DNA from 4 places in the Ruegeria sp. BG3 genome. Region 2 is predicted to be linked to each of the others. Evidence: riboswitches for the same ligand, from Rfam matches in the RefSeq annotation. Region 2 holds a riboswitch; each other region holds the start of a gene.
The links. A riboswitch is a leader RNA that binds a small molecule or an ion and turns the genes downstream of it on or off. The one in region 2 is predicted to bind cobalamin.

Region 1 (5,852 bases), on a different contig from region 2:
TATTTTGGAAGAGGATGTGGGATGATCCTGTGTTGCGGAGAAGCCCTGATCGACATGATTGCCGAACCGACCCTGTCCGGGCGGGACGGTTTTGTTCCACATTCCGGTGGCGCCATATTCAATACCTCTATCGCTTTGGGCCGGTTGGGCGCGCCCGTTGGACTGCTGACCGGCCTGTCCTCGGATATGTTCGGGCAGCAATTGGCCGATGACCTGAGGGCCAGCCACGTGGACACGACACATGTGATTGCCTCGGACAGACCAACCACGCTGGCGTTTGTTCAACTGAAGGACGGCCACGCCACATACACGTTTGTCGACGAAAACACTGCGGGTCGGATGTTACGGGCCGAGGATATGCCGCGCCAACTCCCCGCGGTTTCAGCGCTGTACTTTGGTGGCATCAGCCTTGCCTGTGAGCCTTGCGCGGATGCCTATGCCGCGTTGGTGGCGCAACATGGCGCGAACTGTGCTGTGATGTTGGACCCCAATATCCGACCCGGTTTTATACAGGATCAGACCCGCTACCGCACGCGGTTGAACCAGATGATCGAACAGACCGATATCGTCAAAGTCTCGGATGAGGATCTGGACTGGATCATCCCCGGCCCGGAAAGCCACGATCAGAAAGTTCCCCTGCTGCTTCAAGCAGGCCCCTCTGCCGTCATCGTCACACGCGGGAGCGAGGGCGCCTCGGGTTATCTGGCCAACGGCACGTTTGTCTCAGTCCCTGTCAAACCGGTGCAAGTTGTGGATACGGTTGGCGCGGGGGACACGTTCAATGCAGGGGTTCTGGCCTCGCTGGAACAGGCTGGCCAGCTGACAAAGCCGGGCTTGAAAACACTGTCCCCGGATGCACTACGCGACGCTTTGACCTTGGGTGCAGAGGTGGCCGCTGTGACCGTCTCGCGCGCCGGAGCCAACCCGCCCTGGTCGCACGAATTATAGCCCTACGAAGAGTCCGAGATGAAACGATCCGAAATCAACCGTATCAAGACCGAAGCCCAGGCATTCATCAGTTCATTTGGTGCCGTTCTGCCGCCTTTCGCAGATTGGACACCTGAGCAAATGCGCAGCGCCGATGCCGACAGCATCCGCGCCCATGGGTTAGGATGGGATATCACCGACTACGGTCAGGGCAAGTTCGATGAGCTTGGGTTGTTCCTGTTCACCCTACGCAACGGCAACGTGAGCGATCTGAGTCGAGGGCGCGGTATGCTCTATGCTGAAAAGCTGCTGATCTCTCGCGACAAACAGCTGTCGCCGATGCACCGCCATATCGTCAAAGCCGAGGACATCATCAACCGAGGCGGCGGCGATCTGGTTATGGAAATCTATGCCTCGGACCCCGATGGCGGTATCGACCGCAATACCCCAGTCACTGTTCCCAGCGATGCCTGCCCTGTCACCATACGGCCCGGAGAGCATCTGCGCCTGAAGCCAGGTCAGAGCGTGACCTTGATGCCCGGCATCTGGCATGCCTTCTGGGCGGAAGGTGGGGATTGCTTGATTGGCGAAGTCTCAACCGTGAATGACGACCGGACGGACAACGTATTTGAAGACCCGATCCCCCGCTTTGCAACAATCGAAGAAGATGCATCACCGGATTTCCTGTTGGTTGCCGACTACTGACTTCATTAAGAATTTCGCGCTTGCATTTTCTGACTAATTTAGTCAGTTAACGGCTGACCCAGTCAGATTCAGTTGGAATCATCGCCCGGTCCCATTTTTGCGACCGAAAGATAACCTGACATGCGAAAATCCCACGCCGACCTGTTGGCCATGGACGCTGTTGCCAGTCGCCATGGCTGCGCATTGAAACCAAAACTGAGGCAGGCGATTGAGGCTGATCTCAGCTTTTCCGTCCGCGCTGCATCACCGCGTCTTGAAACGCCAGTTGATCCCAATACGCTTCCGCAAAACGTCCACCTATTGGCCGCGAAAGCCCTCGACCCCAAAAGGTAACGCGCATGAAACACTCGGCATTCAACCACACACTGCCCCGCGTCGAATTTGACGGTTTCGAACGCGGTTTGCTGCCTGTCATGCGGCACTTCATCCTCAGCTTCACAGAGCCGGAAACGCAGGCTTGGCAACATGCCTTTTCGGTAGCGACCGAGCGTTGGGGGCGCGATCAGGGGCTTGTTCTGGCGCATCTGGTCTTCAAGATTATCAAGGCCACGCTACACACCCGCCCTCTGGGTCTGGCCTTCAAAGACCCGCTTTGTGTTGAAACACGGCAAGAACTGACATGTGACGAGCACGCCCTGCTCCGGATGCTGCATCACATGCGCCGCGACGAAACTCCGGCAGCGCGCGATGCCTTGAATGATTTGACCGGAGACTACCCGGACGCCCATCTGATACAGGCCGGTTTGACCCTGGCCAGCCAGTTCCCGACAAATGGCGTCGGACCGGGCCAAAGCGCGCGCAGGCCAACCCTGCGCGTGGTCCGATAGCGCGATTCCGGCGCTTGACAACAGGAGCGTGAGCAGACTAGCTGCTCTGGATGGTTCCCGACGGCCTGTGCCTTAGGGATGAAAATGGGAATACGGTGCGGCCCAAGTGCCAATGCCGTGACTGCCCCCGCAACTGTAAGTGGAGAGCGACGCCACAAAACCACTGGCCCCTAAGGTCGGGAAGGTTGGCCGAGCAATGACCCGCAAGTCAGGAGACCTGCCATCACAGTTTAACCAACCCGGGGCGGGGTGTCCCGGAAGGAGGCTCGATGGCACATCTGCGTGCTGATGCAATTCATGGCTTTTGCCTTCACTTGGCTTTTATTCAAGTTGGCTACCCGTGCCATGGCTGATCATTTTGTCCTGATATGCGGCACCTGCACTGGGCCGATCCCCGCACATAAGGCGAAGGAAACGCTGGATAGCCAGCTGCCCGAGGGGTTCTCGACACACCTGATCGACTGTATGGCCGGGTGCGACCGACCTATGACGGTTGGGCTGCAGGCCAAGGGAAAGGCGCAATATCTGTTTGGCGACATTCAATCCCCCGCCGATCTGAGCGCTTTGGCTGAGTTCGCCCATCAATTCCGCGACAGCGAGGATGGCTGGACCAGCGCCTCGACCCGTCCCTTGGCGCTCTATACCAAAACCCTGTCGCGCATGCCCTGCCTGCCACCGGAGAACACGGCATGAGCTTTCTGGTCGCTGAAAACCTGGAATACTATGCCCTGAACGGCGATGTTCTGCTGCGCGACACCTCGTTCACGCTTGAGGAAGGCGCGATATTGGCCGTCGCTGGCCCGAACGGAGCTGGCAAGACGACGCTGCTCAACCTCTTGTGCGGCGTCGAAAAGCTGGCACTGGGGGATGTGCGCATTCAGGGGCAAAGCCTGCGGAAACTGTCGTCGCTGGAGCGGGCCAGACGGATTGCCGTTGTCGGTCAGCAAGAAATGCCCGACGGGCGGCTGCAACTGCGCGATTATGTGGCCCTTGGGCAAATCCCGATCAAGGCCGACAAATCCGCCGAAGCTCTTAAGACGGACCTGCAGCGCGTATTGGACACCACCGAACTGTCCCATCTGGCCGGCAAACAGATGGCAAAACTGTCCGGCGGAGAGCGCCAGCGTGCTCATATCGCACGGGCTTTGGCGCAGAACCCCTCGCTGCTGTTTTTGGACGAACCCACCAATCATCTCGACCCTGATGCCAAAGGGCACATGCTGTCTCTGGTCGCCGAGTTGGGCGTGACGGTTGTGATGATCGTCCACGATCTGGTCATGATCCCCGAATTCGCCAGCCACGTGGCCCTGATGAAGAACGCGCAACTGACGGCCTTTGGCCCGGTCTCCGAAGTTCTGACGCCAGACCGCGTGCGCGAGACTTTTGGTGTTGACTATCTGTGTTTCCAGCACGAAGGACGCGTGATCCCCGCGCTAGACATCCGAAAACGAAAGCTTTCATCTTAACAGGAGAGATTGATGAAACAGAAACTCTTGTCCGCTGCGGTTCTAAGCGCACTGGCAAGCGGCGCTGCCGCGCAAGAGATCACCGTCGACAATTGCGGTGAACCTCTGGTGTTCGACAGCAAGCCCGAGCGGATCGTGGTTCATGACATGAACATGACCGACATGGCCTTTGCGTTGGGTCTTCAGGACAGCATCGTTGGTCTGACCGGCATCACCGGCTGGTACAAAACTAGCCCCGATTTCGACGCGCAGCGCGGTGACATTCCCGAGCTCGCCCCGAAATACCCGACGGTCGAGAACCTCGTCGCAGTCGAACCCGACATGTTCTTCGCCGGGTGGTACTACGGTATGAAGCCCGGCGGTGACGTTACCCCCAACACGCTGGAGCCCTTTGGCATCAAGACCATGGTGCTGACCGAAAGCTGCATCCACCTTAACAAAGACCGTCCCGAAGCCAGCATGGATCTGCTGTTTGACGACGTTCTGCGTCTGGGCAATGTCATGCAGGTCGAGGACAAAGCGACCGCGCTGGTCTCGGGCTGGAAAGACCAACTGGCCGCGATCGAGGCCAAAACCACCGATCTGGAAAAACCCCGGGTCTTCCTGCTGGACGGCCCGGCTGATGCGCCCTTTACCGCAGGCAAATATGCCATTCCCGACGCGATGATCGCAGCGGCTGGCGGCGTCAACGTTACCCATGACATGGACACTAGCTGGGGCCGCACCTCGTGGGAGGCTGTCGCCGCCTCGAACCCCGAATTCCTTGTCCTGCTGGACTATCAAACCGGCAACGGCGCGGCGGATACGTTCAAGTTCCTTCAGGAACATCCGGTGATGTCGCAGACCGATGCGGTCAAGAACGAGCGCTGGATCGGCCTGCGCTACGAAGAGCTGACACCGGGACCGGCAAACATCGAAGCGATCGAGAAGATGGCAACGGCGATGCACCGGGGAAACAGCTGAGATGACGAAGACGGGCCAGGCGGTCCTGCTGGGGGCGGTCATTCTGACCGCCCTTTTGCTGCTGTCGACGATCTACGGCACCACTCCGATCCCCTTGGCCGAGGTTTTCACCGCGATTGGGCTGGGTACTGGCGTAACTGAGGGCGATATGTCCCCTTTGCACCGGATCGTCTTTGACCTGCGCCTGCCCCGCGCGTTGTTTGCGGCGGTGATTGGGGCCGGGCTGGGTGTTGTCGGGGTCGTTTTGCAGACGACAACGCGCAATGACCTGGCTGACCCGTTTCTGTTTGGCCTCTCGTCCGGGGCCGCTGCGGGCGCCGTTCTGGTCATCACTGTAACAGGCGATGTTCTGGGCATCTGGACCCTGCCGCTGGCGGCGTTTTGCGGGGGCCTGATCGCGTCCGGCATTGTTCTGGCCCTGGTTCAGAGCCTACGTACCAGCGCGCCGGAAAAGCTGATCCTTGCAGGCCTGGCTGTGTCTTTCCTGTTTTCGGCCATCACCAACTATCTGATCTTCGCCGGCGACAGCCGCGCCGCGCATTCCGTCATTTTCTGGATGCTAGGCGGCCTTGGTCTGGCCCGGTGGGAGACCTTTCCACTTGTCGTGCTAGGGCTGACCCTGATCCTGGGCTATTCCCTCTATCGCAGCCGCTGGCTCGACGCGCTTCTGACGGGGGATTTTACGGCCTCAACACTGGGTATTCCAGTGCAAGGCCTGCGGTTTCGGATGTTTCTGGTCGCCGCCTTGGCCACGGCCAGCTTTGTGTCGGTGGCAGGCGTGATTGGCTTCGTCGGCCTGATGGTCCCGCATATCGCCCGAGGCATCGCGGGAACGCTCCACCGCAATCTCTTGATCACATCCGCCGTCGTCGGGGCCATCCTGCTGACGCTTTCAGACATTCTGTCACGGCTGCTTCTGGCCCCGCAGGAACTGCCGGTGGGGATCGTCACGACCTCGATCGGG
Region 2 (5,852 bases):
CGTGACCTATCAAATTGACCTGTCCAACCCGGCGCGGTTCGACAGCAACGGCACCTTGACCGATCCAACCGCCCGGCGCATCCGCGACCTGAGCTTTGACGGACAAACACTCCGCGATGACCAGAGTTTTGTCGTCGCCCTCAACAACTACCGCGCCAGCGGTGGTGGGCATTTCCCTTTCGTCGGAAAGGCACGGACCATTCCGCTGCCGTCCAGAGATATCAAAGGGATATTGCGGGACTACCTGTCAGATCGCCTGCCCGCAGACCCTCTGGATCGGGCTCCATACCCGTTCTCCTTCGCTCCGATGAATGGCGCGCGCACGCTCCTCAAAACTGGCGGCGGAGCATTGAAGTATTTGCCTGAGCTAGGCGAATACTCCCCCGAATTACTGGGGCCCGATGCTGAAGGCTTTGAAAGTATACGACTGACCTTGTGACGGGTTGTCATTTTCACATCGCTTCCCTATATCAGGCCCTGAGAGGTTGGCGCGGGCGAGCGCCTCGCCAACCTGGTCAGGTCCGGAAGGAAGCAGCCACAACGAGCCCCGCTTGGGTCGATGTCCAACCTCTCACTTTATAGAAACCATCAGCCGCAGGAGGGCTTTATGATTGTAGCAAACACCCTTCGGGCAGATCGGTTCTAAACCCAACTCTCCGATTGCCTGAACACATCACCAACGGATGCGCGTCTGCCATCCGATGGGATTGCTTTATCTGAACACAGGCAAACCAATGTCTTTTACTCTTTCGGACCTGGGATGGTCCTCTCACTTTGCTGCACAACACGCGGCGCACGCGCAGCTTACACCTTTTCGTATTACCGGTGTTCACAGGGACCGTCTGGTCGGGATGAACGAGACCGGTGAAATGTCTCTATTGGCCCCTGGTCACTCTACCGGCGATTTTGCGGTTGGAGATTGGGTGCTGGCCGATGACCAAAACCGGGTTCGGCATCTGCTTGACCGGCGCAGCCTGTTGCGACGCCGTGCCGCTGGAACCGGGGCCGAGGCACAGTTGATCGCCGCCAATGTTGACGTGCTGTTCATCGTCAGCTCGTGCAATGCGGATTTCAATGTGCCCCGGCTCGAACGGTATCTGGCGCTGGCGCATCAGGCCGGGTGCTATCCTGTCGTGGTCCTGACCAAAGCGGATAGCTGCTCGGACCCCGCAGCCTATGCCAAACAGGCCGAAGCGTTGGCCCCGTTTCTGACAGTCCTGACGGTCAACGCGCATGACGCGTCAGACCTGCAACAGGTTCTGGCATGGTGTCCGGCGGGTCAGACAGCAGCTTTGGTCGGGTCATCCGGGGTTGGTAAAACAACGCTCGCCAACGGAATGACCGGTCAGGATCAGGCAACAGCCGCAATCCGCGAGGATGACGCACGAGGCCGTCATACCACGACGTCTCGCGCCTTACGCCCGATGCGAAACGGCGGTTGGCTGGTCGACACCCCCGGCATGCGCGCCCTGCGCCTGCTCGATGCGCAGGATGGGGTGGACGAAGTCTTCTCGGACATTCTGGAACTGGCCCACACCTGCCGGTTCTCGGATTGCCAGCATGAGGCCGAACCCGGCTGCGCTGTGCAGGCGGCAATTGAGGCCGGCACGCTGGATGCAGATCGGCTGGACCGCTGGCGCAAACTGAGGCGCGAGGATCAGCGCAACTCTGAGACCGTGGCCGAGGCGCGGGCGCGCGACAAGGCTTTCGGCAAAATGGTCCGGTCCGCGATGCACGGAAAATCCGCGCGGCGCGGCGATTGAAACAGGAGCGCCGGTCCGCCGGCGTCCCCCATCAAGCGATCAATCGGGGCCAGAGCGCCGCATTGCGGCGGGCAAACACACCGATATGGCCGATTTCCGGAACGCCAAACTCTTCTGGTGACAAAAGGTGACGGCGTGCCTTCGGCCCGTAAAGTTCAGCCAACCGCCAAACGGCAGCTTCTGGGACCATCTCATCGTCGGTGAAGGCAAACAGGTCGACGGGAACGTCAGCATCCTGCCACGTAGCTTGCGGCAGTGTGTCTCCGATCTCGGGCAGATAGCTTTGCGGCGCGGTGCACCATTTGCGCCATTGCCAATAGACCTTAGGCGGTAGGTCTGTTCCAAACCCAAGTGCCTTGCCCGGCAAATACCCCAGGCCGCTCACGACCAGAGGCACATGCCCATACCAGAACAACCCGGCCAGAGCGCGGTACGGCCAAGGATGATCGCCCAATTTCACAAGGCCAGAACAGACGCAGATCATGCGATCAATCTTGTCGATATCCGGCTGCACTGGCCCCAGCATCCCTCCAAGCGAATGACCAACTGACCATTGCTGCGCCAGCGGGAACCGTCGGCGCATCTCGGCCCGCGCGGCGGGCATGTCCTGCAACGCCCAATCCGCCATCGAGATCTTCGACCGACGCTGTGGCCCCGATTTCGAATGACCGAATTCCCGGTAGTCATAGATCAGACAGGCGATATCCCGATCCGACGCCAACCACTGTGCGAAATGCTTGTAGTAGTCGCGCGGAACCCCTGTCGCGCTGTTGACCACCACCACGGTTTCGGGCTGCGCCACGGGCCGGTAAATCCGCCCGGACAGGGCGCCATCCCCCACCGGGATCTGAACATCTTCGATCAGCACTGTTTGGTTTGAATCCAACATGGGTATCCTCGGCGGAAAACTGAACTGATGAGTTCATATTGCAACTTGACCCCAGACAGCCCATGCAAGTCAACTGCGATCCCGCTTGACCACGCGTCCACTTCGCGGATCGGCTTTCCGCAACGCAGAAAGTTCAACTTGACTCAGAATGGTTATGAACGCTAGCGATGGTGCGATGGTTCCCGGCTTTCACAAGAGGTCGGGATGAAAAGGGAACACGGTGCGGTTTTCCCCGGCTTGCTCGGGACGAACCAAATCCGCGACTGCCCCCGCAACTGTAAGCGGTGAGCGATGTCGAAGAGCCACTGGCCGAAAGGCCGGGAAGGTCGGCAAAGCAATGACCCGCAAGTCAGGAGACCTGCCATCGTCAACATAACCCAAACTCGGGCGGGGTGTCCGGGCAGGCCGTGACAGACCATATCTGCCCACCTGATCCCAGCCCCTGTCCACCGCGCGGAGGGCGCAGGATGATCTGGAAGACGAAGACTCATAGGTTCTCAGCAACCATCTGCCAACATACGGGCAAGACTTGCCCCGCACTGGCACGGCTGGCGCGTTCGATGGTTGACGCGCTGGAACAAGCCGGTCCGGCGACCACATCGGATTTCGAAATCGAAGGCAGTAGCGATCTGACCCATTGCTCGGACGGCTGCCACGCCCGGTTTCGAGCCAGCCAGTCTCAGGTGCGGGTCTATTGCGGAGCGGACCCTGATGCCGACAGCGAGACCCTCGATCTCTATGCTGACCTGATGTTCGGTACCGACACGAGCAGCCTGCCTAGCGCAGCCATGACTTCCCTGCCCTGCGCCATGCTCGAGGCATCAGTGATTGCGCCGCGCAAACCGGCCCCGGCGGAACTGCAACTGTCGGCTTAGGAGTCTGCCAAAACTCGGGCGGGCAAGATGGCCCAGTGCTTCTGCGCATCGGTTTCGACTGCGCAGGGGCGTAGCTTGCGCAACCGATCCAGCGCTTGGGTTGGAGCCTCGCCGCATTCGATCATCAACCTCAGCACCACCATGCCAGAGCGACCACATCCGCCCTGACAATGGACAAGCACGCGCCCTCCGCCAGACAAAGCCTGCCGCGCCGCGGCACTAACATCGGGCCATTGCGCATCAACTTCTGACGGTGGCACGCCGAAATCCTGAATCGGCAGGTGCACCCAGCGGCTGGCGCGACCCTGAACATCGCGGCCAAAATCGCGGGCTCCGAACTGGACCAGCTCAGCCTCGGTTGTCATCGACAGCACAAGGCCCGGCCTCCAATCTCCGATCGTTTCAAGGTCGCCTGCATAGTCGCCGCCCTTTCCCGGCATCGACGTCAGGGCAAGTGTGCCCCCGCCCACTTGCAAAGCATGAATGACCAAATTCGTCATGACAGCATCCCCCCGGAAGCGTTGATCCTGACTTTAAAGCGTTTCGGGTTTTGTCTGAATCACTCTGCGACACGAATGTCCCGAGAACGCCGCAGGCGTGGCAGGGTATTCGTGTCTCAAGTCAAACCTGAAACGCTCTAGGCTTGATTCACAATCCGCAGAGTGTACCCCTGACGCGCCAGTTTCCAAAACAAAATCGTTCTTTAACTCATGTGGACGCGGGCGGCGCGGGCCTCTACGCTGCGGTGACGTCCCGAATCCGCCAGAGCAGACATGACCGACTCAGACAGCCCCGCCTATCAGGTTCTCGCCCGCAAATATCGCCCGGAAACCTTTGCCGATCTGGTGGGCCAGGATGCGATGGTCCGCACGCTGAAAAACGCGTTCGAAGCGGACCGCATCGCGCAAGCCTTTGTCATGACAGGCATTCGCGGAACCGGTAAAACCACGACCGCGCGGATCATTGCGAAAGGCATGAACTGTATCGGACCGGACGGAACTGGCGGACCCACGACCGAGCCTTGCGGTCAATGTGAGCATTGCGTTGCCATCATGGAAGGTCGCCATGTCGACGTGATGGAGATGGACGCCGCCAGCCGCACCGGCGTCAATGATATTCGCGAGATTATCGACAGTGTCCGCTACCGTGCAGCCTCGGCCCGCTACAAGATCTACATCATCGATGAGGTCCACATGCTGTCGACCAGCGCCTTCAACGCGCTGCTCAAGACGCTCGAGGAGCCGCCGGCGCATGTGAAGTTCATCTTCGCCACAACCGAAATTCGCAAGGTTCCCGTCACGGTTCTGTCGCGCTGCCAACGCTTCGACCTTCGCCGGATCGAACCCGAGGACATGATCGGCCTGTTGCGCAAGATCGCCTCAGCTGAGAGCGCAGAGATTGCCGAGGATGCGCTGGCGCTGATCACCCGTGCTGCCGAGGGATCTGCTCGCGACGCGACCTCATTGCTGGATCAGGCGATCTCGCACGGGGCCGGAGAGACGACGGCAGATCAAGTACGCGCGATGCTGGGCCTGGCGGATCGTGGCCGGGTTCTGGATCTCATGGACATGATCCTGCGGGGCGATGCAGCTGGGGCGCTGACCGAGCTTGGTGGCCAATACGCCGAAGGGGCTGATCCACTGGCCGTGCTGCGTGATCTGGCCGAAATCACTCATTGGGTCTCTGTTGTAAAGATCACTCCGGACGCAGCCGAAGACCCTACAGTTTCCCCGGATGAACGCGCCCGGGGCCAGCAGATGGCTGAGGCCCTCCCCATGCGGGTACTGACTCGGATGTGGCAGATGCTGTTGAAAGCGCTTGAGGAAGTTTCAGCCGCCCCCAACGCCATGATGGCTGCCGAAATGGCTGTGATCCGCCTGACTCACGTGGCCGACTTACCCAGCCCGGAAGAGTTGATCAAACGGCTGCAGGATACGCCTCCGCCCCCCAACGGCGGCCCAGGCGGCGGGATGCCAATCCAAAGCAACGGCGCGGCCCCGGTTGAAGCCCGCGCCGCTACAAGCTACGCCCCTGCGCCACGCAGGTCCGGCGGCGCTCCAGTCGCCGCTTTGGCGCAAGACACGCAGACCGCATTGGCGCGATACCCGAGTTTCGAACATGTGGTCGAGCTGATCCGGAACAACCGAGACGTCAAACTTCTGGTCGAGGTCGAAAACGGCGTGCGGCTGGTCTCTTACCAGCCGGGACGGATCGAGTTCACCCCTTCAGCGCAAGCCCCGACCGATCTTGCACCACGGCTGGGATCGGCCTTGCAACGTTGGACTGGCAACAGATGGGCGGTGTCCATTGTATCGGATGGCGACG
Region 3 (5,852 bases), on a different contig from region 2:
CGAAGCGGATGGTGAAGTGATTTACCAAGTCAAAGATATGAAGGTTGCACTGTCCGAAAGCTGACGCCAGCGGACATTACGCCAACAGGAACGGAACACAGGAGAACGCATATGCGTCGCGTCGTCGTCACCGGTTTGGGGATCGTCTCCTCGATCGGGAACAATGCCGAAGAGGTTCTCGCCTCGCTCAAAGCAGGTAAATCCGGCATCGAGGCCAATGAGCAGATGGTCGAACATGGCTTTCGCAGCCAGATCGCCGGGTCGCTCAAGATTGACGTGTCCGAACACGTTGACAAACGTACCCTGCGTTTCATGGGACCGGGTGCGGCCTACGCGCATATCGCGATGGGACAGGCTATTGCAGATTCGGGGCTGACCGAGGATCAGGTCGTCAATCCGCGCACCGGACTAGTCGCTGGTTCTGGCGGACCGTCCACCAGCGCGATGCTGACCGCGCACCAGACGGTGCTGAAGAACGGCGCCACCAAGCGGATCGGGCCTTTTGCCGTGCCGAAATGCATGTGCTCCACGATTTCCGCGAACCTTGCCACCGCCTATAAGATCAAGGGTATCAATTACTCGATCACCTCGGCCTGCTCGACCTCTCTGCATTGCATCGGCAACGCGGCGGAACAGATCATGCTGGGCAAACAGAACGTGATGTTCGCAGGTGGCGGCGAGGAGCTGGACTGGACCCTGTCCTGCCTGTTCGACGCGATGGGCGCGATGTCGTCCAAGTATAACGACACTCCGCAGAAAGCATCGCGCGCGTTCGATCAGGACCGCGACGGCTTCGTGATTTCGGGTGGCGGCGGCATTGTCGTGCTTGAGGATCTGGACCATGCGCTGGCGCGCGGTGCCAAGATCTACGCCGAGGTGACCGGCTATGCTGCGACCTCGGACGGTCATGACATGGTGGCGCCGTCCGGCGAAGGCGGTGAGCGCGCGATGCGTCTGGCTCTGTCGACCCTGCCAGAAGGCCGCAAGGTTGGTTACATCAACGCGCACGGCACCTCGACCCCGGTCGGAGATGTGGGCGAAGTTGAAGCCGTGCGTCGCATCTTCGGCGAAGGTCAGGTGCCCCCGATCTCATCCACCAAGTCGATGACCGGGCACGCACAGGGCGCGGCTGGCGCGCTCGAGGCGATCTTCTGCCTGCTCATGCTGGACAATGATTTCATAACACCGTCGATCAATGTCGACACACTAGCCGAAGGCATCCAGCCCGGTGAAATTGCAACTCAAGTGGTTGAAAATGCAGGTTTGGATTCGGTCATGACCAACAGCTTCGGCTTTGGTGGCACGAACGGATCCATGATCCTGTCAAAGTATAACGGGTGAACGAGATGTCGGAAGTTCTAAAAGGGAAACGCGGCCTGATCATGGGTGTCGCCAATGACCGGTCGATTGCCTGGGGTATCTCGAAAGCGATGCACGAAGCAGGGGCTGAGCTGGCTTTCACCTATCAGGGCGATGCGTTCGGGAAACGTCTGCAGCCGTTGGCGGAAAGCCTCGGCAGCGACTTCATGGTGGATGCGGATGTCACCGATGACGCCTCGCTGGACCGCGCCTTTGGCGAGTTGGGTGAACGCTGGCCAACCATCGACTTTGTTGTCCATGCAATCGCCTATTCGGACAAGAACGAGCTGACGGGTCGGTTCCTGAACACCACACGAGCCAATTTCAAGCACTCGATGGATGTGTCGGCCTACTCGTTCATCGAGGTCGCCCGCCGTGCCTATCCGCTGATGAAGGACAATGGTGGCTCGCTGCTGACGCTGACCTACCAAGGCTCGAATCGTGTAGTTCCGAATTACAACGTTATGGGCGTTGCCAAAGCCGCTCTGGAATCGGCGACACGCTATCTGGCCAACGACCTCGGCCCCGAAGGCATCCGTGTGAACGCAATCTCGCCCGGTCCGATGAAGACCCTGGCCGGGGCTGCAATCGGCGGTGCGCGCAAGACCTACAAGTTCTGCGACCAGAATGCGCCGATGCGCTCGAACGCTACGCTTGAGGCCGTTGGCGGCACAGCGGTTTACCTGACCTCGGACGCCGGGGCATGCACCTCGGGCGAGATCATCCGCGTGGATGGCGGTTTCCACGTGCTTGGAATGCCACAGCCGGATTTCATGTGACCATATCTTTCCCTGACGCCGCCAAGATTTGACCATCTTTCGGCGTCAGGGATATGGGCATGAGCAAAACTGACCAGATCCTTGCCAGCAATACGCGCGGCACCCAGACCAAACGGAAAACGGGATTTCTAAGCCCCCGCGCCCGTGTTCTGCTTTTGACGCTCACCACATTGCTGGTGTTGTTCGTGTTCTTCACGCAACCGCAGGTCCGTGCAGCGCTTGACGGGCTTTGGGGCTAAAACCCCAAGCCTTCAGTTCACCGAGACAACCTCAATATCGAAAATCAGGTCCTGACCAGCCAGCGGGTGATTGGCGTCTAGCGTCACCGTGGCCTCGTTCGCCTCGACAACCGTTACCGGCAGCGCCTGACCGTCCGGGGTCTGCATCTGCAACTGGGTTCCCGGCTCTAGTGGGATGTCATCCGGAATACCCTCACGCGGGATGTCCTGCCGCATCGCCGGGTTGATCGGACCATAGGCGTCGACACAGGCAATCTCGACCCGCTTCTTGTCGCCAACCGCCAATCCTGGCATCGCGCTGTCCAGGCCGGGTATGATCTGGCCCGAACCGACAACAAACTCTAACGGATCGCGCCCGTCTGAGCTGTCAAAGACGGTCTCGTCCAACAGCGTGCCGGTATAGTGGATGCGAACTGTGTCGCCTTGTTTGATCTCAGACATTGGGCCTCCGGGGCTTGTGGGAAATTAGGCGCCGAACACAAGCGCGCCACGCCGGAGTCTGACGCAGTGCAGGATGCATGCATCTGATTCTGATGTCCAGATTACGGTGCAGGCGTGCGCGTCCTCTGGTCGTCGCTTACACGCGCGCCTTCAATACCGAGCGGGCAGAACAGGAACATCCGATCCTATCGACAAGATGTTATCGCTACAGTCTTAAATAGAGATTGACCGGTGATGGGAATCTCTGCCATCAGCGTCTTCATGTCCGGTTCCGGGTTCGCCCGGAGAAAAGGGAATGCGGTGCGGGGAATTCTGATCCACCCAATGCCGCAACTGCCCCCGCAACTGTAGGCGGTGAGCAGGGCTGACACGCCACTGGGTTCCACCCGGGAAGGCCAGCCCGATGCTTTGACCCGCAAGTCAGGAGACCTGCCGGATATGCACCCTCGGAAGGGGTGTGTCACCGATGCCGGGGTGTGCATTGGGCCGATGCCCTTATTTCGGGTACATGGTCTCGTTCGCCCCGATATCAAGCAAGAAACGTGCCGGGGTTGGCACGAAGGACTAAGGAAAGACCTTGTGAAGAAACTATTTTGCACGGCTGCGGCTGCGCTGGCGATTCCAGCGATGGCGCACGCACATTTTCTGCTGGAATACACCACCGACACACTGATCGAGGCGCCGGGCGACGTGCCGGTCAAGCTGATCTTCTGGCACCCGTTTGAAAACGGCCATGTCATGGATCTGGAAAAGCCGCAGGAATTCTACGTGATCCACAATGGCGAAAAGACCGACCTGCTGGACACGCTGGAGCCCATCCGGTTTTCGAGCCCCGAAAACGAAGGCGCGGCCTTTCAGGGATCTGTTCCGGTCAAGCGTTCGGGCGACTACGTGATGGTCACGGTGCCTCAGCCCTATTACGAAGAGGCCGAGGATATCTATATCCAACAGATCACGAAGGCGTTCCTGAACCGCAACGAACTGCCGACCGACTGGATGAACCCCGCGGGTCTGGCGACCGAGATCGTGCCTCTGCACAAGCCCTACAACATCATCGCTGGCTCGACCTTCACCGGTCAGGTTCTGGCAAATGGCGAACCGGTTGCCGGCGCTGAGATCGAGATCGAATACATGGCCGCCAAGCCCAGTTTTGACAACCAAGCCTCGTCCGAGCCTACCGTTTCGCCGATGCCGGGTGGTGCTGTTGTCGCAATTTCTGACGCCAATGGCTATTTTTCCTTCGGTGTGCCGAAAGCTGGTTACTGGGGCTTTGCCGCCCTCGGTGCTGGTCCTGAAACCGAACATGAAGGCAAAGAGCTGAGCCAGGACGCGGTGATTTGGATCCGCGCCTGGGACATGGAGTAACCCCCGATGCACATCGTCGACGGAGCCCTGTCCAACCCGGTCGTCATCGGCGGAGCCGTTGCCGCCGCTGGTGGGGTCGCAATGGGCCTCAGGTCGCTGGATCTGGACCGCATCCCCACAGCAGGGGTGCTGGCGGCCAGTTTCTTCGTGGCCTCGCTGATCCATGTTCCGATCGGGCCGTCGTCGGTGCATCTGATCCTCAACGGTCTGGCCGGGCTGCTGCTCGGCTGGGCCGCCTTCCCGGCCCTGTTTGTGGGCCTGCTCCTGCAAGCCGTTTTCTTCGGCTTCGGCGGGCTGACGGTACTGGGGATCAACACGCTCAACATCGCCTTTCCGGCCGTACTGGCGGGGCTGCTGTTCCGACCCCTGATCGGTCGCGGCTCACCTGTTCATGGCGCGATCTGGGGCGGCATAGGCGGCGCCTTTGCCATTGCGGCCACGACCGTCATGGTGGGCATCTCACTGGCCCTGTCAGGGGACGAATTCCTCCCCGCTGCCAAGCTGGTCTTCTTTGCGCATATCCCCGTGATGATCATCGAGGCCGTTCTGACCGGATTTGCCGTTCTACTGGCACGAAAAGTCAAACCTGAACTGTTCCTGACAAGGCCCGCCACATGAGAAAGATTGCCCTCATCCTGGCCCTATGCGCGGCCCCTCTGCCCGCGTTGGCCCACAAGGTGATTGCCGGTGTTTTTGCATCCAGCGATGCGATCGAAGGGGAAATCGGCTTCTCCAACGGCACCATGGCGACCGATACCGAGGTTGTCGTGACCGATCCAAACGGGGTCGAGCTGGGCCGGGCCACGACCAACGCAGACGGGTTCTTCATCTACACGCCCACCACAGCCGTCGCCCATACCTTCTTTGCCGACCTCGGCGCCGGTCACGTGGCCGAGGTCACCATGCCCGCCGATGACGTTGCCAAGATCATGGGCGTCGCCATCAAGAACAAGCCTGCAGCGTCACCCACGCCTACGCCCTCCTCGGAGGGCGTCACAGTGGCCTCTCTCAGTGATAAGGAGCGTCAAGCTATCGCAGCAGCCGTTCGTGACGAAATACGCCCCCTGCGCCGGGAAATCGCCGCCTATCGCGAACATAACGACCTCCAGACCATTCTGGGCGGCATCGGATACATCTTTGGCCTCTTCGGGCTGGGCTTCTACCTCGCGGCGCGGAGGAAACTCGCAGGCTGATGGCACACGTACTGGAACCACAGGAACGGACGCTGGCCGAGGCTGGCACGATCGGTCAACAAGGGTTGATTACCTCGCTTGATCCGCGCGTGCGCATCGTCATGTCTGTTTTGTTTGCGGTCGTTGTGGTCTCCCTATCCTCCCTGCCCGCGCTTGCGGCGGCGTTGATGATCGCGCTGGCTCTACTGGTGCTATCCCGACTGCCTTGGCGCAAAACGCTCAAGCGGATGGCGATGATGGACAGTTTCATCATCTTCATGCTGGTCCTCCTGCCCTTCACGATGCCCGGCGACCCGATGTTTACCATCTGGGGGTTTCCAGCCAGCTGGCAGGGGCTCTGGAAAGCTGTGGAAATCGCGCTGACCGCCAACGCCGTGATCCTGACCGTAATGGTTCTGGTCGGCACAATGGAGCCTGTCACTCTGGGCCACGCCCTGCACCGGCTGCGCTGCCCGGAAACACTCGTGCATCTTTTG
Region 4 (5,852 bases), on a different contig from region 2:
TTAACCGACGCTTAAAAAACGCCAGCCGTGCTGACGTCGGTCGCGGAGGCAAAACAGATATGTTCGCAAAAGACCGACTGGACAAATCCTGCCAGCAGAACTTGCGGCATATGGCGGATAGGATGCCATACACCTAAAATGAAGCTTGGACCGGACGGCGAGTTTTTCACCGCGCGCGACTTCGCGCTGAAGGATCGCGAGATCCGAATACCCCGAGTCGAGGAACACCGCGTGTAGACCCGGCATATCATGGATCATGTCGCGAGCGGCGAAATTACCGTCCGGTCCGCCTCCTCCCTATGGAGACGAGTTTTCCGATATTGAGAAGCGTTCCGACCCGGACGGTTTACCTACTATTCTGTCGCAGTCAAAATCAGGCGACAGTCCGTACCCCCTACAGTCCGGCCGGGCCGGAAACGCTTCAGTTCACCTGACGTTCCAGAACGGTGCTGTAGGTTGTTCCAGTCCGCAGGCTACGGAAATCCGCATAAATTCGCCCATCTTCGTAGCGCGCGTCGATCAAGGCGTTCACGCCTATCGCTGGCTCGGCCGAGCTTTCGACAATCCCGATCTTTCCAGAGCCATCCTGGCTGATGGAACCCGTGGCCTCGTACATCGTCCAGTCATCCATGGCATTGCGTCGCCACATACTCGGACCCCAGAACGCATTGTCGTTCTGAACCTGAATTTCGAGCACCCATTCCGACTGGTTAAATCGCGGAGCATCGCCGGTAGCCGAATTCGACGGCGAAACCGTAGTCTGGCTGGCCGTCCAAATACCGCGCAGATCAGGCGTGGTTTCGGCGGCAGCGGCAGTGCCAAGGGCTAGGCTCGTGGCCAGAGCGGCTGCTCCGGCAGTCATAAATCTGGTCATGATCTCATTCTCCCTGAAAGTGGGGCCATCTCTGGCTGTGTTCAACAGATTGGGAGGAGGGCGACCGGTTACAACTTTCCTGAAGGAACCTTCATCAAGCGTTCATGCTGTGTTTGATCGTGCAGCCCGCTTTCCGCACTATACATTCGGCGCCTCACTCGGTAAGGAGAGCCCTTCGACGATCATCCGCGTACAAGACGCTCTGAGGGTGACCGCAGCATCCCAAAGAGCCGAGCCATGAAACAAACACTTCAAGACGCCCTTGATCGCAAAGGGTATGACACGCTGACCCCTGTCCAAACCGCCGTATCCGCGCCCGACTTGGAAGGGCGCGACATGTTGGTTTCGGCGCAGACCGGATCGGGGAAAACCATTGGCTTCGGCCTCGCCATCGCTCCGACCGTTCTGGGCGACGTGGATGTATTCGATGCGGCTGGCGCGCCTTTGGCGCTGGTCATCGCGCCGACGCGCGAATTGGCGATGCAGGTCAAACGCGAACTGGCGTGGCTCTATGCGGATGCAGGGGCGTTCATCGCGTCCTGTGTCGGCGGCATGGATATGCGCGACGAGCGGCGAGCGCTGGCCCGTGGCGCGCATATCGTGGTCGCAACCCCAGGCCGCCTGCGCGACCATATCATGCGTGAGTCGATTGACCTGACCGCCGTGCGCGCCGTGGTTCTGGATGAAGCCGACGAAATGCTCGACCTGGGCTTCCGCGAAGATCTTGAGTTCATTCTGGAACAGACCCCGTCTGAGCGTCAGACCCTGCTGTTTTCCGCTACGGTTCCTCGCGCCATCGCCTCCCTCGCCGCCCGCTACCAGCGCGATGCCGAGCGTGTCAGCACCGTCAGCGAGCGCACGCAACATGCCGATATCGAATACCGCGCGATGAATGTGGCCCCGCGCGATGGTGAGAACGCAATCATCAACGTGCTGCGCTTCTACGAGGCCCCCAACGCCATCATCTTCTGCAACACCCGCGCCATGGTCAGCCGCCTGACGGCGCGACTGTCGAATCGTGGATTCTCGGTCGTGGCCCTGTCCGGAGAGCTGACGCAGAGCGAACGTTCGAACGCGCTGCAAGCCATGCGCGACGGACGCGCCCGCGTCTGTGTGGCGACCGATGTGGCGGCGCGCGGCATCGACCTGCCGAACCTTGATCTGGTGATCCATGCGGAACTGCCGAACAGCCATGAAACGCTGCTGCACCGCTCGGGGCGAACCGGACGCGCCGGGCGGAAAGGCGTCAGCGCGCTGATCGTGCCGCCCGCATCGTTCAAAAAGGCGCAACGCCTGCTGAAATTCGCCAAGCTGACAGCCGATTGGGGGTCTGCGCCCTCGGCCGATGAGGTTCAGGCGCAGGACATGCAGCGGATGTTCAGCTCGGATGACTGGACCGTGGAAGTAACCGAGGGCGAAACTGCTCTGGTCGACGATCTGGTCTCGCGCTTTTCACCGCAGCAGCTGGCGGCGGCTTACCTGCGTCAATACGGGCGCAAGCACTCCGCCCCCGAGGAGTTGAGCGACACGCCGGATACAGCACCAAAGCCGAACGTGCCCTTTGGACCAAGCGTGTGGTTTTCGCTGTCGGAGGGACACAACGAAAACGCCTCGCCGCGCTATCTGCTGCCCATGTTGTGCAAGGCGGGCAAGATCACCAAAGACGATATCGGCGCGATCCGCATTGCCGACACTGAAAGCTATATCGAGATTCGCGAAAGCAGTGTCGAAGGTTTCCTGAAGGCCATCGGCCCCGAGATGACCGTCGAAGGCACCAAGACCCTTGTGCAACTGGACGCGCCACCCGCCCTTGCCGGTGGTGGCCGCAAAGGTCCCAAGCGCGACTTCAAAGGCAAGAAGCGCCCCGAACGTGCTGAACGCCCGGCCCGCGCGGCTGAGCCACAGCCCGCAAAACCGCGCCGGAAATCGGCCGAGAAACCCAAACCCGAAACGCGGCCCAAACGGGATGAGGCCCCCTCGGGCGATCAGCACAAGAAACCTGCGCGCCGTCCGAAGGGCCCGCCTCCGCCCAAAGGTAAGCCAAGCAGCAAGAAAAACCGCGCACGTGCGGCTGCGATGAAGGGTGGCAACGCGATGCCCAAGCGGAAAAAGTAAACCGCCTTAGCGCACGCGGCAGGTTGTGCAAGCGAAGAAATTTATTTTCTTCGCCACACCATATATTGACAACTTGCCGCCACCGACCCCAATATGGTGTTGCTTCGGTTCTTTCGATTCCTGTTGAAAGCTAAGAGGGAAACCGGTGAAAAACCGGCGCTGCCCCCGCAACTGTAAGCGGATAGTTTGGCTGAATACGCCACTGAAAGCAAGCTTTTGGGAAGGCCAGTCCGAACATCAATCCGCGAGCCAGGAGACCTGCCGTAAGCAAAGAAAGAGAACCGCGAACGGAGGGTTCGGGGGCGTGTTCAGGGTTCATTTTGCCCGCAGCGTCCTCGGCATTCATTAAAAGGACAGAGGACGACATGAGCATTACCGTATATTCCAAACCCGCATGCGTACAATGCACCGCCACCACCCGAGCGCTGGATGCAAAAGGCATCACCTATGACGTCATCGACCTGACCCAGGACGACAGCGCCATGACCCATGTGACCGAGCTGGGTTATCGTCAGGCTCCTGTCGTTGTGGCGGGCAGTGATCACTGGTCGGGTTTCCGCCCGGACATGATCGCCCAACTGGCCTGACCCATGGCCGCGCCGATTCCGGCGCTGGTCTATTTCTCATCGAAATCCGGAAACACCCACCGCTTTGTCTCGCGGCTGGGCCTGACCTCTTTCCGCATTCCGAACGGGATGGACCCGCTGCCTGACCCCGGACACCCCTATGTGCTGATCAGCCCTACCTATGCCGATGGCGAAGGGCGCGGGGCGGTTCCGAAACAGGTGATCCGGTTTCTGAACGACCCGGACAGACGCACCGGGATCGTTGGGGTGATCGGCACAGGCAACCGCAATTTCGGTGCGACCTACGCTTTGGCCGGTCGCATCATCGCCCAGAAATGCAACGTGCCGCTGCTCTACACATTCGAGCTGGCCGGAACAGAGACCGACATCGCCCGCGTCCGCGCCGGGCTGGAAAAACTAGGGAGACATCTATGCTCGACAGCAGCGTAAACGAGCAGGACTATCACGCGTTGAACGCGATGCTGAACCTCTACGATGGTGAGGGGAAGATCCGGTTCGATGCCGACCGTATGGCCGCGCGGCAGTATTTCCTGCAGCATGTAAATCAGAACACCGTGTTCTTCCACTCGCTGGATGAAAAGCTCGGGTATCTGGTGTCTGAGGGCTACTATGAAGAGGCCGTTCTGGACCAGTATTCCAAGAACTTCATGCGGAAGATCTGGGATGCGGCCTATGCCAAGAAGTTCCGGTTCCCGACCTTTCTGGGCGCGTTCAAATATTACACCTCATATACGCTGAAAACCCGTGACGGGCAGCGGTTCCTGGAACGCTATGAGGACCGCGTCGTCATGACCGCGCTGGCGCTGGCGCGCGGCGATGAGGCGCTGGCCCTATCCTTCATGGAAGAAATCCTCGACGGTCGTTTCCAACCCGCCACGCCCACCTTCCTGAACGCGGGCAAAGCCTCACGCGGGGAGTTGATCTCATGCTTCCTGCTGCGGCTTGAGGACAACATGGAGAGCATCGGTCGCGGCATCAACTCGGCCCTGCAACTGTCCAAACGCGGCGGAGGTGTGGCGCTGCTGCTGACCAACGTCCGCGAGCACGGCGCGCCGATTAAGGGCATCGAGAACCAATCCTCGGGCGTGATCCCGGTGATGAAACTGCTGGAGGACAGCTTCTCCTACGCCAACCAGCTGGGTGCGCGGCAAGGCGCGGGTGCAGTGTATCTGAACGCGCACCACCCAGACATCATGCGCTTCCTCGATACCAAACGCGAAAACGCGGATGAGAAAATCCGTATCAAAACGCTGAGCCTTGGCGTGGTGATCCCCGACATCACTTTCGAGCTGGCGAAGAAAAACGCGGATATGTACCTGTTCTCGCCTCATGACGTAGAAAAGGTCTATTGCGTGCCGTTCTCGGAAATCTCGGTGACGGAGAAGTATCACGAGATGGTCGATGACAAGCGAATCCGCAAATCCAAGGTCAATGCGCGTGAGTTCTTCCAGACCATTGCAGAGATTCAGTTCGAATCCGGTTACCCCTACGTGATGTTCGAAGACACGGTGAACCGGATGAACCCCATTGCGGGCCGGATCAACATGTCGAACCTGTGTTCCGAGATTTTGCAGGTCAATGAAGCTTCCGAGTTCAATGATGACCTCAGCTATTCGCATCTGGGCACGGATATCTCCTGCAACCTCGGCTCGCTGAATATTGCCAAGACGATGGATGGCGGTGATCTGGGCCGTACTGTCGGCGCTGCGATCCGTGCGCTGACGGCGGTGTCCGAGATGTCGGCAATCGACTCGGTGCCGTCGGTACGTCGTGGCAATGATGAAAGCCACGCGATCGGTCTGGGGCAGATGAACCTGCACGGGTTCCTCGCGCGCGAACATATCCACTATGGCTCGCCCGAGGGGGTCGAGTTCACATCCGTGTATTTCGCGGCCATAGCCTATCACGCGATCCGCACCTCCTGCGAACTGGCGCAGGAACGCAAGGCGTCGTTTAAGGGGTTCGAGACCTCCGACTACGCCTCGGGCACATTCTTCGACAAATATACCACCCGTGACTGGCTTCCCGAAAGCGATCGGGTGAAGGCTCTGTTCGACGGCGTGACCCTACCCACAAGCGACGACTGGGCAGAGTTGAAGGCCGATGTGATGAAACACGGCCTCTATAACCGCAACCTTCAGGCGGTGCCGCCCACCGGATCGATCAGCTATATCAACAACTCGACTTCTTCGATTCACCCCATCGTTTCGAAGATCGAAATCCGCAAAGAGGGCAAGATTGGCCGCGTCTATTATCCGGCTGCTTTCATGAACAAT

Region 1: it holds a riboswitch for cobalamin, as region 2 does, so the genes downstream of both, ACR0AI_RS09285 (DUF1636 family protein) here and ACR0AI_RS15620 (hypothetical protein) in region 2, are expected to answer to the same signal.
Region 3: it holds a riboswitch for cobalamin, as region 2 does, so the genes downstream of both, ACR0AI_RS11650 (DUF4198 domain-containing protein) here and ACR0AI_RS15620 (hypothetical protein) in region 2, are expected to answer to the same signal.
Region 4: it holds a riboswitch for cobalamin, as region 2 does, so the genes downstream of both, nrdH (glutaredoxin-like protein NrdH) here and ACR0AI_RS15620 (hypothetical protein) in region 2, are expected to answer to the same signal.

Annotation. Positions count from the first base shown of each region.
Region 1 is NZ_JBQFTE010000005.1:41,332-47,183, forward strand. Features, by position in the region: gene ACR0AI_RS09265 (carbohydrate kinase family protein) at 22-948, shown strand; gene ACR0AI_RS09270 (D-lyxose/D-mannose family sugar isomerase) at 967-1,632, shown strand; gene ACR0AI_RS09275 (hypothetical protein) at 1,753-1,965, shown strand; gene ACR0AI_RS09280 (hypothetical protein) at 1,971-2,459, shown strand; cobalamin riboswitch at 2,494-2,698, shown strand; gene ACR0AI_RS09285 (DUF1636 family protein) at 2,805-3,152, shown strand; gene ACR0AI_RS09290 (ABC transporter ATP-binding protein) at 3,149-3,925, shown strand; gene ACR0AI_RS09295 (ABC transporter substrate-binding protein) at 3,938-4,888, shown strand; gene ACR0AI_RS09300 (FecCD family ABC transporter permease) at 4,890-5,852, shown strand, end outside.
Region 2 is NZ_JBQFTE010000009.1:216,368-222,219, reverse strand. Features, by position in the region: gene ACR0AI_RS15640 (bifunctional 2',3'-cyclic-nucleotide 2'-phosphodiesterase/3'-nucleotidase) at 1-439, shown strand, start outside; RNA gene ffs (signal recognition particle sRNA small type) at 479-577, shown strand; gene rsgA (ribosome small subunit-dependent GTPase A) at 735-1,763, shown strand; gene ACR0AI_RS15625 (alpha/beta hydrolase family protein) at 1,795-2,652, opposite strand; cobalamin riboswitch at 2,812-3,033, shown strand; gene ACR0AI_RS15620 (hypothetical protein) at 3,120-3,527, shown strand; gene ACR0AI_RS15615 (phosphatase domain-containing protein) at 3,524-4,027, opposite strand; gene ACR0AI_RS15610 (DNA polymerase III subunit gamma/tau) at 4,301-5,852, shown strand, end outside.
Region 3 is NZ_JBQFTE010000006.1:248,566-254,417, forward strand. Features, by position in the region: gene fabA (bifunctional 3-hydroxydecanoyl-ACP dehydratase/trans-2-decenoyl-ACP isomerase) at 1-64, shown strand, start outside; gene fabB (beta-ketoacyl-ACP synthase I) at 112-1,341, shown strand; gene ACR0AI_RS11635 (enoyl-ACP reductase FabI) at 1,347-2,138, shown strand; gene ACR0AI_RS11640 (hypothetical protein) at 2,198-2,377, shown strand; gene ACR0AI_RS11645 (FKBP-type peptidyl-prolyl cis-trans isomerase) at 2,390-2,818, opposite strand; cobalamin riboswitch at 3,068-3,269, shown strand; gene ACR0AI_RS11650 (DUF4198 domain-containing protein) at 3,398-4,183, shown strand; gene cbiM (cobalt transporter CbiM) at 4,190-4,801, shown strand; gene ACR0AI_RS11660 (cobalt ABC transporter permease) at 4,798-5,376, shown strand; gene cbiQ (cobalt ECF transporter T component CbiQ) at 5,376-5,852, shown strand, end outside.
Region 4 is NZ_JBQFTE010000007.1:45,831-51,682, reverse strand. Features, by position in the region: gene ACR0AI_RS12105 (hypothetical protein) at 422-874, opposite strand; gene ACR0AI_RS12100 (DEAD/DEAH box helicase) at 1,112-2,989, shown strand; cobalamin riboswitch at 3,078-3,269, shown strand; gene nrdH (glutaredoxin-like protein NrdH) at 3,355-3,576, shown strand; gene nrdI (class Ib ribonucleoside-diphosphate reductase assembly flavoprotein NrdI) at 3,592-4,005, shown strand; gene nrdE (class 1b ribonucleoside-diphosphate reductase subunit alpha) at 3,987-5,852, shown strand, end outside.